DNA from 2 places in the Streptomyces sp. NPDC016459 genome. Region 1 is predicted to be linked to the other one. Evidence: riboswitches for the same ligand, from Rfam matches in the RefSeq annotation. Region 1 holds a riboswitch; the other holds the start of a gene.
The links. A riboswitch is a leader RNA that binds a small molecule or an ion and turns the genes downstream of it on or off. The one in region 1 is predicted to bind cyclic di-AMP.

Region 1 (7,279 bases):
GAGCCGGACCTGCTCGACCTGGCGAGCAACGACTACCTCGGCCTCACCCGCCGCACGGAGGTCACCGAGGCGGCGGCCGAGGCCGCCCGGCGTTGGGGCGCGGGCTCCACCGGCTCACGGCTCGTCACCGGCACCACCCGCCTCCACACCCGTCTCGAGCGCGAACTCGCCGAGTTCTGCGGCTTCGAGGCGGCCCTCGTCCTCTCCTCCGGCTACACCGCCAACCTCGCCGCGCTGACGGCGCTCGGCGGCCGGGACTCCCTGATCGTCTCGGACGCCTCCAACCACGCCTCGATCGTCGACGGCTGCCGACTCGCACGCGCGGAGACGGCCGTCGTCCCGCACACCGACCCCGAAGCCGTACGCAAGACCCTCGACGCGCACCCGGGGCGGCGCGCCCTGGTCGTCAGCGACTCCGTGTTCTCCGTCGACGGCGACAAGGCCCCGCTGCCGGAGCTCGCCGCCGCCTGCCGCGCCCACGGCGCCGGGCTCGTCGTGGACGACGCCCACGGCCTCGGCGTCCTCGGCGAGGGGGGCAGGGGCGCCCTCCACGAGGCCGGGCTCGCGGGCGACGAGGACGTCGTGGCCACGCTGACCCTGTCCAAGTCCCTCGGCAGCCAGGGCGGCGCCGTCCTCGGCCCCGCCCGGGTGATCGAGCACCTGGTGAACGTGGCCCGCACCTTCATCTTCGACACCGGACTCGCCCCGGCCGCCGTGGGCGGCGCACTGGCGAGCCTGCGGCTGCTCGGGGCCGAGCCGGGCCTCGCCGGGCGGTCCCGCACCGTCGCCACCACGTTGCACGGCCTGCTCACCGGGGCGGGCCTCACGGCGGCCCGGCCCGACGCGGCCGTGGTGTCGGTGCGCGCCCCCTCCCCGGAGACGGCGCTGCGCTGGGCGGCGGACTGTCGTGAGCAGGGTCTCGGGGTGGGCTGCTTCCGGCCCCCTTCCGTGCCCGACGGCATCTCGCGACTGCGCCTCACGGCCCGCGCGGATCTGACGGACGCGCAGATCGAGCGCGCGGTCGAGACGATCCTGAGGACCGCACCCGTGGCCGCGCGGGAGTGATCGGGGGGTGACACCGGGCCGGGACCGCGGCCCGGCGGCGGGGGCCAAGGGCGTGTCCGGTCACCAGAGTTCACCGCTTCGGGCGACAGATGGGGACATATCTTGGTGGAACGCCGCCCGGCGCGGCACGATCGGTGGCAATCTGACGCGAAGCGCGATCCGGGGCAGCCGCCCCGGCGGGAAAGGGACAGCGTCGCCATGGCAGACCACCAGGAAGCATCCGTCACGCTGCCGAGCGACCCCGCCTCGGTCCCCACAGCCCGGCGGTACGTCGCGGACGTCCTCACCGACTGGGGACTGGACGGCGCCGCGGACATCGCGGACTCGATCCGTCTGATCGTCTCCGAGCTGGCCACCAACGCCGTCCTGCACACCCTCGGCCAGTCACCCACCTTCACGGTGGAGGTCCGGCTGGAGCGCGAGGAACGGCTCCACATCGGGATCACCGACAGCCACCCCCGCCGGCCCCGTCGCCTCCCGGCGGCGGTCCAGCAGGACAACGGCCGGGGCATGGTCATCGTCCGTGTCCTGGCGGCACAGGCGGGCGGCCGTCTCTCGGTCACACCGACCGAGGACGGCGGGAAGACGGTCTGGATCACGATCCCGTGGACCGCGGCCCCCCTGGCGAGTCACCAGGGCCTGATCCACACGTGATGCCCCAGGGCGTCCAGGGCCGGTCCGCCGGAGCAGAGGGTGCGGCGGCGCCACCGCACCCCCCCAGGACGGACCGTCAACCCCGTCGCGTCACCGGACGCGGCCGTAGTAGACCTTCGACGACCAGATCTTGTCGAGCTTCACCCAGGAGCCGGTCTTGGGCGAGTGCCAGATCCTGCCGCTGCCGGCGTAGATGCCCACGTGGTACACCCTCCCGCCGGAGTGGAAGAAGACCAGGTCCCCCTTCTGCCTGGTGGAGGCGGAGACGTGCCGAGTCTTGTTGTACTGCTGCTGCGCGGTACGTGGCAGCGACTTGCCCGCCTTCTTGTACGCGTAGAGCGTCAGACCGGAGCAGTCGAACCTTGAGGGCCCGGCGCTCCCGTACCGGTAGGGAGCCCCCTTCTTGGCGGCGGCGATGCTCAGTGCCTTGTTCGCGTGCGTGGTGGCTGCCTGGGCCTCCGACGCCGCTCCGGGTGCGAGCAGCGTGCCGCCGACGGCGGCGAGGGTGAGAGCCGAGACGGCTCCGGCCCGGGACAGCAGGGACGGGACGTGCATCTGCGCAGTCATGCGCAACCCTTCGTCAGCCGCCTGTGAAGGATGACCTGTCGGGTTCGGGCAGGCGAAGATGCCCGGCCGCTGGCGCGGCTTCACCCCAAGGGACGGCCCCGCTGTCGGAACAGCGCGTACGCCCCGCAAAAATCGGGTCCTCCACTCCTGCCGATCCAATCCTGTCGACCAGACGTCCGGGACAGCGGCAGGACTCGGCGTCCGCCCGGACCGCCCCGCCGCGGCGGCGGGGGCTTGTCGTCGACAGGGATCTTGACCCATATCCGGGGTGAAATCCGAGCTGAAACAGCGATATGTGAGGCTACTCACGACTGATCCGTTCGGGTGGACAGGACGCTTTCGTGATCTCCGTAGGTGCGGCCAACGAGCCCCGCACCAGGGGTGGAACGCCCCGTTCCGCCAAATGTGTACACCTGCCCCGCAACTCGCCCGGGTTATTTATCGACTCGTCGACTACGCCGAACGAGGGGGTGTTTCTGCGCCACATGTGGGCCGTACGGACCTGGACACGACACGACGGAATGTCAACTTTCCCGTGGCTCCCTGCCGGTGACCCGACCTGTTCTGCGCTCCCCGTCCAGCACCCGCAGCACACGCGCCAAATTGTCCGCGTGGACCTCACTCTCGCCCCGCGCGTGCATGAGCGTCAGGGCCTCGCGCAGTGCCTCGGCCCGGCCCACCAGGGCCTGTGCCGCCCGTGATGCCCCATAGGTGTGCGTACCTCGGGACGGATGGAACTCCCGAGCAGGTCGACGACTCGGCGAACGCCCCGGCCACCAGGGCGCGGAGGCGGAGCAGTTCGCGCGCGTGGAGGCCGAGGTCGCTCGGCTGCCCCCGCAGGGGCTCGACGAGGGCGGGCTGGCGGAGCGTGTTCCGGGCGCCGGGGAGCATCAGCCGCTTGCCCGGGGTGCCGGCGGCGAGCAGGAGTGCGGCGGTGGAAACCGCCTGACCCGGACAGGTGGTCTCCACGTCGCAGTGGAGCGAGCGCATCGTGTCGTGGATCGCGGTCGTCGCGGTGATCGAGCCGGCCCGGGGAGCGCAGGTAGAGCGAGACGTCCTGTCGCGGTGCCGCGTGGTCCAGATACAGGATCCGGGCGATGACGTCGCCGGCCGAGGTCTCGTCGATCGGTGTGGCGAGGAAGACGATCCGGGACGCGAGGAGCCTGGAGTAGGGGTCGAGGGTGTCTGCGCCGCTGACCTGGAGGGACTCGAATCGGCCGAGGGCCCGCCGGCGAGCAGGTGGTCAGCTCGGTCTTCACCTTCCACCGGCTCGACTCCGCTTCCGGCGAACAGGACCGCTTCGGTCTCGCCGCACGCCACCGCGAGCCCGGCGCCTCGTAGAGGCGGGCGCGGATCCACGGCAGACGGGCCGGCGCCGGCCCCGGCCGACCGGACGATCATGGAAACGCAAAGCCGCAGTTAACGAGCCGGAAAAACTTCCGCCCTAACGTGCATGTCTGACCGCGTGCCGCGTCTCGGCAGCTCGACAGTGTGGTGACGGTCGATAGGGTCCGCAGCTGTCCGGGTGTGTCCCGGTCGACGACTGTGAGGTGGAAGAGTGCAACTGAGCCCGCACGAACAGGAACGCCTGCTCATCCATGTGGCGGCGGACGTGGCCGAGAAGCGCCGGGCCAGGGGAGTGCGGCTCAATCACCCCGAGGCCGTCGCGCTCCTCACCTCCCACATCCTCGAAGGCGCCCGCGACGGCCGTACCGTCGCCGAGCTGATGGCCTCCGGGCGCACCGTCCTCACCCGCGAGGACGTCATGGACGGCATCCCCGAGATGATCCACGACGTCCAGGTCGAGGCCACCTTCCCCGACGGCACGAAGCTCGTCACCGTCCACGACCCCATCGTCTGAGCGGGCCGCCGATGATCCCCGGAGAGATCCTGTACGCGGACGGCCCCGTCACCCTCAACGAGGGGCGACCCGTCACCCGCCTGACCGTGCTCAACGCCGCCGACCGGCCCGTCCAGGTCGGCTCCCACTACCACTTCGCCGAGGTCAACCCCGGTCTGGAGTTCGACCGGTCCGCCGCGCACGGACGACGACTCCACATCGCCGCCGGCACCGCCGTCCGCTTCGAACCCGGCATCCCGGTCGAGGTCGAACTCGTCCCCCTGGCAGGCCGCCGGATCGTGCCCGGCCTGCGCGGCGAGACGGCAGGCCCCCTCGACACCACCGACCTCACCGCACAGCACCAGGACGGCGACCATGCCTGACCTCCACCGCGCCGTGTACGCCGACCTGTTCGGCCCCACCACCGGCGACCGCGTCCGGCTCGCCGACACCGACCTCCTCGTCGAGATCGAGGAGGACCGCAGCGGCGGCCCCGGCCGCGCCGGCGACGAGGCCGTCTTCGGCGGCGGCAAGGTCATCCGCGAGTCCATGGGCCAGGCCCGCACCACCCGCGCCGAGGGCGCCCCCGACACCGTGATCACCGGCGCCGTCGTCATCGACCACTGGGGCGTCGTCAAGGCCGACATCGGCATCAGGGACGGCCGTATCACCGCCCTCGGCAAGGCCGGCAACCCCGACACCATGGACGGCGTCCACCCCGACCTCGTGATCGGCCCCGAGACCGAGATCATCGTCGGCAACGGCAGGATCGTCACCGCGGGCGCCGTCGACGCCCACGTCCACTTCATCTCGCCCACCGTCGTCGAGCAGGCCCTCGCCACCGGCGTCACCACCCTGGTCGGCGGCGGCACCGGACCGGCCGAGGGCACCAAGGCGACCACGGTCACGCCCGGCCCCTGGCACACGGCCCGGATGTTCGAGGCCCTGGACACCTTCCCCGTCAACATCGGCCTGCTCGGCAAGGGCAACACGATGTCCCGGGAGGCCATGCACTCCCAACTCCGGGGCGGCGCCCTCGGATTCAAGATCCACGAGGACTGGGGTGCGACCCCGGCCGTCATCGACGCCTGCCTGTCCGTCTGCGAGGAGACCGGCGCCCAGCTCGCCATCCACACCGACACCCTGAACGAAGCCGGTTTCGTCGGCGACACCCTCGCCGCCATCGCCGGGCGCACCGTCCACGCGTACCACACCGAGGGCGCCGGAGGCGGGCACGCCCCCGACATCATCACGGTCGTCTCCGAGCCGTACGTCCTGCCCAGCTCCACCAACCCGACCCGGCCGCACACCGTCAACACCATCGAGGAACACCTCGACATGCTGATGGTCTGCCACCACCTCAACCCGGCCGTCCCCGAGGACCTCGCCTTCGCGGAGTCCCGCATCCGGCCCTCCACCATCGCCGCCGAGGACGTCCTCCACGACCTGGGCGCGATCTCGATCATCTCCTCCGACTCCCAGGCCATGGGCCGGATCGGCGAGGTGATCATGCGCACCTGGCAGACCGCCCACGTCATGAAGAAGCGCCGCGGCGCCCTGCCCGGGGACGGCCGCGCCGACAACCACCGGGTGCGCCGCTACGTCGCCAAGTACACGATCAACCCGGCCGTCGCCCAGGGCATGGACCACCTCATCGGCTCGGTCGAGCCCGGCAAGCTCGCCGATCTGGTCCTCTGGGAGCCCGCCTTCTTCGGCGTCAAACCGCTCGTCGTCGTCAAGGGCGGCCAGATCGCGTACGCGCAGATGGGCGACGCCAACGCCTCCATCCCCACCCCCCAGCCGATCCTGCCCCGCCCGATGTTCGGCGCGCTCGGCAGGGCCGCGGCGGCCGGCTCGGTCAACTTCGTCGCCCGGGCGGCCATCGAGGACGACCTGCCGCGCAGGCTCGGTCTCCACAAGGAGTTCACCCCCATCGGCTCCACCCGGCGGGTCACCAAGGCCGACATGCGCGAGAACGACGCCCTGCCCCGGGTCGAGGTCGACGCCGACACCTTCACGGTGACCATCGACGGCGAAGCGGTCGAGCCCGCGCCCGCGGCGGAACTGCCCATGGCCCAGCGCTACTTCCTCTTCTGACGGCGCGCGCCTCCATGACACGCTCCGCACTCCTCGTCCTCGCCGACGGACGCTTCCCCGCCGGTGGGCACGCCCACTCCGGCGGCGCCGAGGCCGCCGTCAGGGCCGGCCGCATCAAGGACGCCGCCGGACTCGAGGCCTTCTGCCGGGGCCGGCTGCACACCACGGGCCTCACCTCGGCCGCGCTCGCCGCCGGCGCCGCGTACGGACTCGACCCGGTCGAACTCGACGTGGCGGCCGACGCCCGCACCCCCTCGCCCGCCCTGCGCGCCAGTGCCCGCAGACTCGGCCGCCAGCTGATGCGGGCCGCCCGCGCCACCTGGCCGAGCCCCGCACTCGACGCGCTCGCGACCGCGTTCCCGCGCGGCGCCCACCAGCCCGTCGTCCTCGGCACCACCGCCCTGGCCGCCGGGCTCGGCCCCGAGGACGCCGCCCACTGCGTCGCGTACGAGACGGTCGGCGGCCCCGCCACCGCCGCCGTACGCCTCCTCAGCCTCGACCCGTACCAGGCCACCGCCGTCCTGGCGCGCCTCGCCCCCGAGATGGACGAGGTCGTCGAGCGCGCCACCGCCGCCGCCCGCGAGGGCGTCCACGCGCTGCCCGCCGCCTCCGCCCCCCTCCTCGACCTCACCGCCGAGCAGCACGCGGCCTGGCCCGTCCGCCTCTTCGCCTCGTAGCGCTCCGACAGGAGAACCATGCACCTCGACCACGCCCACACCCACCACGGCGCCGTGTCCGCCGACGCCCACCGCCCCGACGGCACCCGCCGCGCCCTGCGCATCGGACTCGGCGGCCCCGTCGGCTCCGGCAAGACCGCGACCGTCGCCGCCCTCTGCCGGGTCCTGCGCGACACCCACTCCCTCGCCGTCGTCACCAACGACATCTACACCCGCGAGGACGCCGACTTCCTGCTCCGCAACGCCGTCCTGCCGCCCGAGCGCATCCAGGCCGTGGAGACCGGCGCCTGCCCGCACACCGCCATCCGCGACGACATCTCCGCCAACCTGGAAGCCGTCGAGGAACTGGAGGAGGCCGTGGGCCCCCTCGACCTCATCC
Region 2 (7,279 bases), on a different contig from region 1:
TGACGGGGCGGACGTGGCCCGCGATCCGGTCGGCGGCGGTCGTGATGTCGGCGTACGTGAGGCTGGGCACCTGAAGCTCCTGGAGGGGGTGGCGGGGCGCGGGGAAGGGCGGCCGGCACCCGTGGTCCCACGGGCACGGTCGGCCTCCGGCCCCGTCAGCCGCCGTCCTGGCCGGGTGACGGCGCCGGGGTGTCCGACAGCGCGCGGGCGAGCGCCGTGGCGAATCCCTCCGCGTTGTCCAGCATCAGGTTGTGACCGGCGCCGGGGACCTCGATCACCGGGACACCGAATCCCGCCGCCTTCTCCGCGTCGGGGTCGGGCCGGCTGAACTCGCCCACCAGGAAGGTCCGGGGCAACGGGAGAGCGGCGAGGAGGTCACCCGGCGCGGGCACGCTGCCCTCGACGAGGGCGGTCGCGCTGCGGTGGACGGCGCGCGGGTCGGCGAGGCGCAGCCGGGCGGCGTAGTCGGCGCGGCGGGCCACGGCCAGCATCCGGGCGAACCCCGACGCCACGAACGTGTCCTCGTCCAGGGCGGCCACCGGGGAGCTGAACGCGCCGCCGCCCGCGTACAGGTTGGGCTCGGCCACCACGAGCCGGGCCACGAGGTCCGGGCGCGCGGCTGCCAGATGGATCGTCACGGCGCCGCCCATGGAGTGCCCGACCAGGTCCACGCCCGTGAGTCCGAGGTGGTCCAGGACGGCGGCCAGCGCCGCGGCCTGGGACTCCATGCGGTAGTCGAAGTCGGTGGGCCGGTCGCTCAGCCCGTGGCCGAGGAGATCCACGAGCAGCGCCCGGCCGCCGCCGAGGGCGGGGTGCGTGGCGATGTGGGCGAAGTCCGACGCTCCCGTGCACCCGAGGCCGTGGACGAACACGCGCACGGGCCCGTCTCCGGGGAGGTCGATCCACCGGATGTACGCCTCGTGATCCGTGAGGAACAACTCCCGCATGCCGATTGCTCTCCCTGTGTCGCCACTCGTTTCTGTCAGGGGCCACCCTAGGAGTCGGCACTGACAACCGGGGTCCCGCCCCCTGGCGACACGTCCGATAACGTCTCAGGGGACGCGGCAGTCGGCCGGTGCCCCCGCCCGGAAGGATCTCCATGCCCCTAGAAGGCGACTACGAGCCCAGCCCCTCGACGTGGGTGCGTGAACAGGTCGAGCTGTACGAATCGTCCGGCGGCACCCAGGGCACGACCATGCGTGGCCTGCCCGTCGTCCTGGTCACGACCGTCGGAGCGAAGAGCGGCAAGCTGCGCAAGACCCCGCTCATGCGGGTCGAGCACGAGGGCGCGTACGCGCTCGTGGCCTCGAACGGCGGGGCGGTGAAGCACCCTGTCTGGTACCACAACCTCGTCGCCTCGCCGCTCGTGGAACTCCGCGACGGCACGCGCGCGTGGGATATGAAGGCCCGTCTGGTCACGGGCGAGGAACACCGGGCCTGGTGGGAGCGGGCCGTCGCCGCGTTCCCCGACTACGCGGACTACCAGCGCAAGACCGAGCGGGAGATCCCCGTCTTCGTCGTCGAGCGGACCGACTAGGAGCGAGCGGGCAAGGGCGGCCCGGAGGCGTCCGCCGCTCGGGGCTTCCGGGCCGGTCCTGTCCCCGCCCTCGTCAGGGCCACCCCCACCAGGACGACCGCCATGCCCGCCACCACCCGTGCCGTCAGCGGCTCGCCGAGGACCAGCGCGCCGAGGGTCACGGAGACCACCGGCAGCAGGTAGCCGACCGTGGCGGCGGCGGTCGGGCCCTCGTCGGCGATCATCCGGTAGTTCAGGTGGAACGTGAGGCCGGTGGCGAAGATCCCGAGGACGACGACGGCGAGGATCCCCGCCCAGGTCACCGTCGCCGACCCGCCGACCGCGAGGGCGGGCGTGCTCAGGCCGGTCGCCGTGAGGAGTTGCGCGGCGGACAGCGCCAGAGGCGCGGTGCGCCGACCGGTGAGGTGGCGGGCCATGTACGCGAAGGCCACGGCGTAGCTGGCGGAGGCGCCGAGGAGCGCGAGGGCGCCCCAGCTCATCAAGCCGGAGCCGTGGCTCCAGGGCGCGAAGATCAGCAGGACGCCGGCGAAGCCGAGCACGAGGCCGGCCGACCGGGCGGCGCGCAGGGGGCCCTCGGTGCGCAGGGCAAGGCCGATGACGAGTGACCAGAGTGGAGTGGTGGCGTTGAGGACGCCCGCGACCCCGCTGTCCACGGTCTGCTCGCCGATCGAGAAGAGCAGGAACGGCAGCGCGTTGCAGAAGAAGGCGGCGACGACGAGCCGCCCCCAGGTGGCCCGGTCCCGGGGCAGCCGCTGTCCCGCCCCGTAGGCGAGCGCGAGGAGCACCGCCGCGCCGAGCAGGCAGCGGACGAAGGTGATCCATCCCGGGGTGAGGCCCTCGTTGAGGGAGATCTTGATCCAGAGGAAGCCCGAGCCCCAGAGCAGGGCCAGCACGCCCATGCGTATCGCCGATGTCATGTCCTCACGGTCCTTCACCCCATCCAACAGGACAAGCGATGGTTCGTGTATCCAGCGTTAAGCTGTGCTACATGCTGGATGTGAGACGTCTGCAGGTGCTCCGGGCCGTGGTGAGCAGTGGTTCCGTCACCGCCGCCGCCGCGCACCTGGGTTACACGCCCTCCGCCGTGAGTCAGCAGATCGGTGTCCTGGAGAAGGAGGCCGGTATCGCGCTGCTCGAACGGTTCGGCCGGGGCGTGCGGCCGACCGCCGCCGGGCGGCTGCTCACCGAGCACGCCGCCGTCATCGCCCGTCAGGTCGCGGAGGCCGAGACCGCGCTCGCCGATCTGCGGGCGGGCCGTACCGGCCACATCTCGGTCCGCTACTTCGCGACGGCCGGCGCGGATCTCGTCGCGCCCGCCCTGGCCCGTTTCCGCGTCGAACACCCGCGCGTACGCGTCGAGTTGAGGATCGCCGACGGCGCTCCCGACGAGGACGCGGACCTCACCCTGGTCGTACGTCCCCGGAGCGGTGGCCCCGGCACGCCGGGCGACGGGCTCCGGCTCGTCCATCTGCTCGACGACCCCTACCGGGCCGTGCTGCCCAAGGGCCACCCGCTCGCCGTCCGCCGCACCGCCGTGGACCTGGCCGAGCTGGCCGCCGAACCCTGGGTCGGCAGCGAGCGCCCCGGCCCGTGCCTCGACGCGGTCATGGACGCATGCGCGGCGGCCGGGTTCACCCCGGCCATCGCGGTGGAGTGCGAGGAGTACGCCACCGCGCAGGGCTTCGTCGCGGCCGGTCTCGGTGTCAGCCTGATCCCCCTGATGGGCCTGGGCAGCCGCCACCCGAACGTGGTCGTCCGCAAGGTCCGGGGTCCGGAGCCGGTCCGCGCGATCCACGCGGCGGTGCGGGAGTCCTCGCTCAGCCTGCCCGCCGTACAGGGGCTCCTCACGGCGCTCCGGCAGGTGTGAGCGGACGGGACGGGGCGGCGATCCCGCGGTCGCCCCTCGGCCGTACGGCGGGTAGCGGTCAGCGGCCGGCGTGCGCGGCGCGGTGGATCGCGGCGTCGAGGAGGGCGAGGGCGTCGGCGGCGGTACGGCCGGGTGCCCGGTTCCAGGGCCCGATCAGCTCCCGCCATCCCCGTGACCGCAGTTCGGCCATGATCCAGGCGGCTGCCTCGTTCATCGTGGTCTCACCGCCGTAGCCGAGGCGGTGCGCTGCGAGCAGGGCGCCGCAGACGCATCGGGCTCCTCGCGCGTCCCGCAGTCTGTACGGGGCGTTCTGCCAGCCCCATTCCGTCAGGACGAGGCGCGCGTAGCCGAGGTGGACCGAGGGGCGCAGTTCGGGCTGGCCGATTCGGCGCCAGGCGTGCAGCCGGTCGGGCAGCAGGGCGCCGATCCGGCCGGGGAGCCGGCGTTCGACGGGGAGGGGCGGCGGCAGTGCGTCGAGCGCGTCGGCGACGAGGCGGTCCACCGGCAGGGTGAGCAGAGCCCGCCATCTCTCGGGGTCCGGCGCGGTGCCGGGCGTGGGCACGGATGGGTCCGCGGGCGACGGGGAGGCGGTCCAGTCCGTGACGATCCGCTGCCAGGTGGCGCTCTCGTAGAGGGCGGCGGCCTCGCGGTCGAGGGTGTCGGGGTCGATCAGGGCGGCGGAGGGGGACATCCGTGCGGCTCCTCGGTCGGGGGCACCATCCTTCACGACGAATGTCGGCTTTGCGTGTTATGCCCTTGAGCGCCCCTTCGATCGACACCCCCTTTCCGGAGAATTTCCCCATAAGCAGAATTAAGGAGCATATTCGGACAATAGATCCCTGGTGACGCGACTCACTTCCCCGGGCACTCCCCCGCCTCGCGAGCCGACGCGAGGCGGGCCCCGCAAGGGAGTTCGGCGGTCCGGAAGAACGGGTGATCTTGAATTCGGTGAATTCCGTGATCCTTTCACCGGGAACGCACCACCACTCCCCTTGTCCTTTTCAGCATTACTGGCCTACGGTCACCTCCATTCGAGCGGATCGCCGAATCCTGCCACCGCTCGAAATACCTCACTTTCACCCGACGGCAGGAGCGGGGGACCCACGAATACGCCGACCCGGATTCCGGATCGGCTCGGGGTGAAGCCGCGTGCGCGCGGCCGGACATCTCCAGTCCGAACCCGACAGCTCACCCCGCAGGCGCCGGAGAGGAAACCCCCATGCCTGCACACGGTAAGCACCGCCGCCCCCGACGCCACGCTGTTTCGCGTGGACTCGCCCTGGTCGGAACGGGTGGGGCCGCCCTGGCTCTCCCGCTGATCACCCCCGCCACATCCGGCGCCGCGCCCGTCTCCGGAGCCCCGGACCTGGCCGCCCGCCCCGCCGCCGCCCTCGTCGCTCACGCCGCCGCACCGGCCGCGGCCAAGGCTCCCGGCGCCCCCGCCGCAGCCCGCACCTATACGGTCGTCAGCGGTGACTCGCTTTCCCTGATCGCCCAGAAGAAGGGAATTCAGGGCGGCTGGAAGACTCTTTATAAGATCAACCGGAGCGCGGTGGGTGACAATCCGTCACTTATCCGTCCGGGCCTTGAACTGACGCTCGGTCGGGATTCCGCGAAGACCACCGCCGCGCAGAAGAAGACCGGTTCGACCGATCGGGCGAGCCGCTCCGAGCGCCGCGCGGCCGCCCCGGCCGTCGCGAAGGCCACGGGCGCCTCCGCGGCGCAGGCCGCTCCCGCCGCCGCTCCCGTCAAGGCCGCCCCGGCCGCCGCCGTCCAGTACACGAACAACCTCGACGGCTGGATCCGGGAGTCGCTGGACATCATGGCCCAGCGCGGCATCCCCGGTTCCTACGACGGAATCCTGCGCAACATCATGCGCGAGTCGTCCGGCAACCCCCGGGCGATCAACAACTGGGACTCCAACGCCGTGGCCGGAACCCCCTCGAAGGGCCTCCTCCAGGTGATCCAGCCGACCTTCGACGCCTACCACGTACCGGGCACGTCGACGGACCTCTACGACCCGGTCGCCAACATCACCGCCGCCTGCAACTACGCGGCCGACCGTTACGGCTCCATCGACAACGTCAACGGACCCTACTGATCCCGGAAGTGCCGGGTGAACCAGGCGGCGGCGAGCTCCGCCACCTCCTCCAGGGCACCCGGCTCCTCGAACAGATGAGTGGCCCCGGCCACGACGGCCAGCCGGTTCTCGCACCGCAGCCGGGCCCCGGCCCGTCGGTTGAGGTCGAGGACGAGCGCGTCCCCGCCTCCCACGATGAGCAGCGTCGGAGCCCTGACCTGGGCCAGGTGATCGGCCGCGAGGTCGGGGCGGCCACCGCGTGAGACGACGGCGGCCACGGAGGACGCGGGAGCGGCCGCCGCCCACAGGGCGGCGGCCGCTCCCGTGCTCGCCCCGAAGTAGCCGAGCGGGAGGCCGCCGCTGCCGGGCCGAGCGGTGAGCCACTCCGTGGCGTCGGCAAGCCGGCCCGCGAGCAGCGGGGTGTCGAAGACACGGGCCCGGTCGCCCGCCTCCGCCTCGGTGAGGAGGTCGAAGAGGAGCGTTCCGAGACCCGCCCGGTTGAGCGCCGCCGCGACCGCGCGGTTACGGGGGCTGCGCCGGCCGCTGCCGCTCCCGTGGGCGAACAGGACGATGCCGGCGGCCTCCTCGGGCACCGCGAGCCGTCCGGTGAGCGTGGCTCCGGTGACCGGGACGCGTACGTCCGTCTCGTGGACCACCGGGCCGCGCGTGGCCCGGTTCCGGTCCAGGCAGGCGATGACCTCGGCGTCGGGGGTCTGCGTGAAGTCCCGGTAGAACTGTCCGATCGCGTAGAACAGCTCCGGAGTGTGGACGCTGAGGGTCTCGTCGGCCTCACCGCCGAGCCGGGCCGTCCAGCCCGGCGGGGCGACCGGGACCGCGAGGACGATCCGGGCGGCGCCCCTGGCGCGTACCACCCGGCAGGCCGCCAGGGCCGTGGCGCCGGTCGCGAGACCGTCGTCGACGACGAGGACCGTCCGCCCTTCGAGCGGCACGGAGGGCCTGCTGCCCCGGTAGCGCGTGGCCCGCCGGTCGAGCTCGGCGAGCTCGCGCCGCTCCACGGCCGCGAGATCGCGCGCGTCCGCGCCGGTCTCGCGCATCACCCGCTCGTTGACCACCCGGACACCACCCTCGCCGAGCGCGCCCATCGCGAGTTCCGGCTGGCGGGGCAGTCCCAGCTTCCGTACGAGACAGATGTCGAGCGGCGCGTCGAGGGCGTCGGCGACCTCGGCGGCCACCGGCACACCACCGCGCGGGAGACCGAGCACCACGACGTCCAGGCCCTTGAGATGGCCGAGTCGGGTGGCGAGCTGCCGGCCCGCGTCGATCCGGTCGCTGAAGTACATGGCCGCCGCCTTTCCGCCTGCGCGGCTCCGGCCCGGGACGAGCGGAATGCCCGTCCCCCTGCCCGTGTCTCCAGGGTAGACGCGTCGGCGACGGCGGCCGGGTCGGCGGCGAGGGGCCCGTCAGGCGGCGAGGAAGGCCTCGATGGCCTCGGCGAGGGCCTGCGGGGTCTCCTCGGGCGCGTAGTGGCCGGCGTCCTTGAGGACTTCGAGGCGCGCGTTCGGGTACCAGCGCAGCCAGGTGGCCTCCATCGCCTCGCTGCCGAGCGCGGGGTCGTGGGCGCCGACGACGAGCAGGACGGGGGTGGGGTTGTCGCGGACGCGCTCGTGGAAGTCGGTGCGGGACCAGGAGTCCAGGTAGGCGCGGAAGGCGGTCGCGGAGGACCGTCCGACGGAGCGTTCGACGAGGGTGCTCAGCCAGGCGTCGTCGTAGCGGCCGCCGGTGGTGGTGTCGATGATCGCACGCCGGTTCGCCGGGTCCTCGGCGGCTCCGGCGA

Region 2: another riboswitch for cyclic di-AMP. It lies ahead of ABZ567_RS18500 (transglycosylase SLT domain-containing protein); the one in region 1 lies ahead of ABZ567_RS19635 (C40 family peptidase).

Annotation. Positions count from the first base shown of each region.
Region 1 is NZ_JBEYCR010000007.1:224,944-232,222, reverse strand. Features, by position in the region: gene ABZ567_RS19645 (8-amino-7-oxononanoate synthase) at 1-1,065, shown strand, start outside; gene ABZ567_RS19640 (ATP-binding protein) at 1,264-1,719, shown strand; gene ABZ567_RS19635 (C40 family peptidase) at 1,810-2,286, opposite strand; cyclic di-AMP (ydaO/yuaA leader) riboswitch at 2,290-2,496, opposite strand; partial or broken gene ABZ567_RS19630 (hypothetical protein) at 2,811-3,043, opposite strand; partial or broken gene ABZ567_RS19625 (ATP-dependent Clp protease proteolytic subunit) at 3,067-3,481, opposite strand; gene ABZ567_RS19620 (urease subunit gamma) at 3,845-4,147, shown strand; gene ABZ567_RS19615 (urease subunit beta) at 4,159-4,509, shown strand; gene ABZ567_RS19610 (urease subunit alpha) at 4,502-6,223, shown strand; gene ABZ567_RS19605 (urease accessory UreF family protein) at 6,238-6,900, shown strand; gene ureG (urease accessory protein UreG) at 6,919-7,279, shown strand, end outside.
Region 2 is NZ_JBEYCR010000006.1:405,034-412,312, reverse strand. Features, by position in the region: gene ABZ567_RS18530 (threonine/serine dehydratase) at 1-70, opposite strand, end outside; gene ABZ567_RS18525 (alpha/beta hydrolase) at 156-947, opposite strand; gene ABZ567_RS18520 (nitroreductase family deazaflavin-dependent oxidoreductase) at 1,100-1,537, shown strand; gene ABZ567_RS18515 (DMT family transporter) at 1,534-2,454, opposite strand; gene ABZ567_RS18510 (LysR substrate-binding domain-containing protein) at 2,526-3,404, shown strand; gene ABZ567_RS18505 (hypothetical protein) at 3,463-4,095, opposite strand; cyclic di-AMP (ydaO/yuaA leader) riboswitch at 4,436-4,619, shown strand; gene ABZ567_RS18500 (transglycosylase SLT domain-containing protein) at 4,624-5,505, shown strand; gene ABZ567_RS18495 (alpha/beta family hydrolase) at 5,499-6,785, opposite strand; gene ABZ567_RS18490 (alpha/beta hydrolase) at 6,906-7,279, opposite strand, start outside.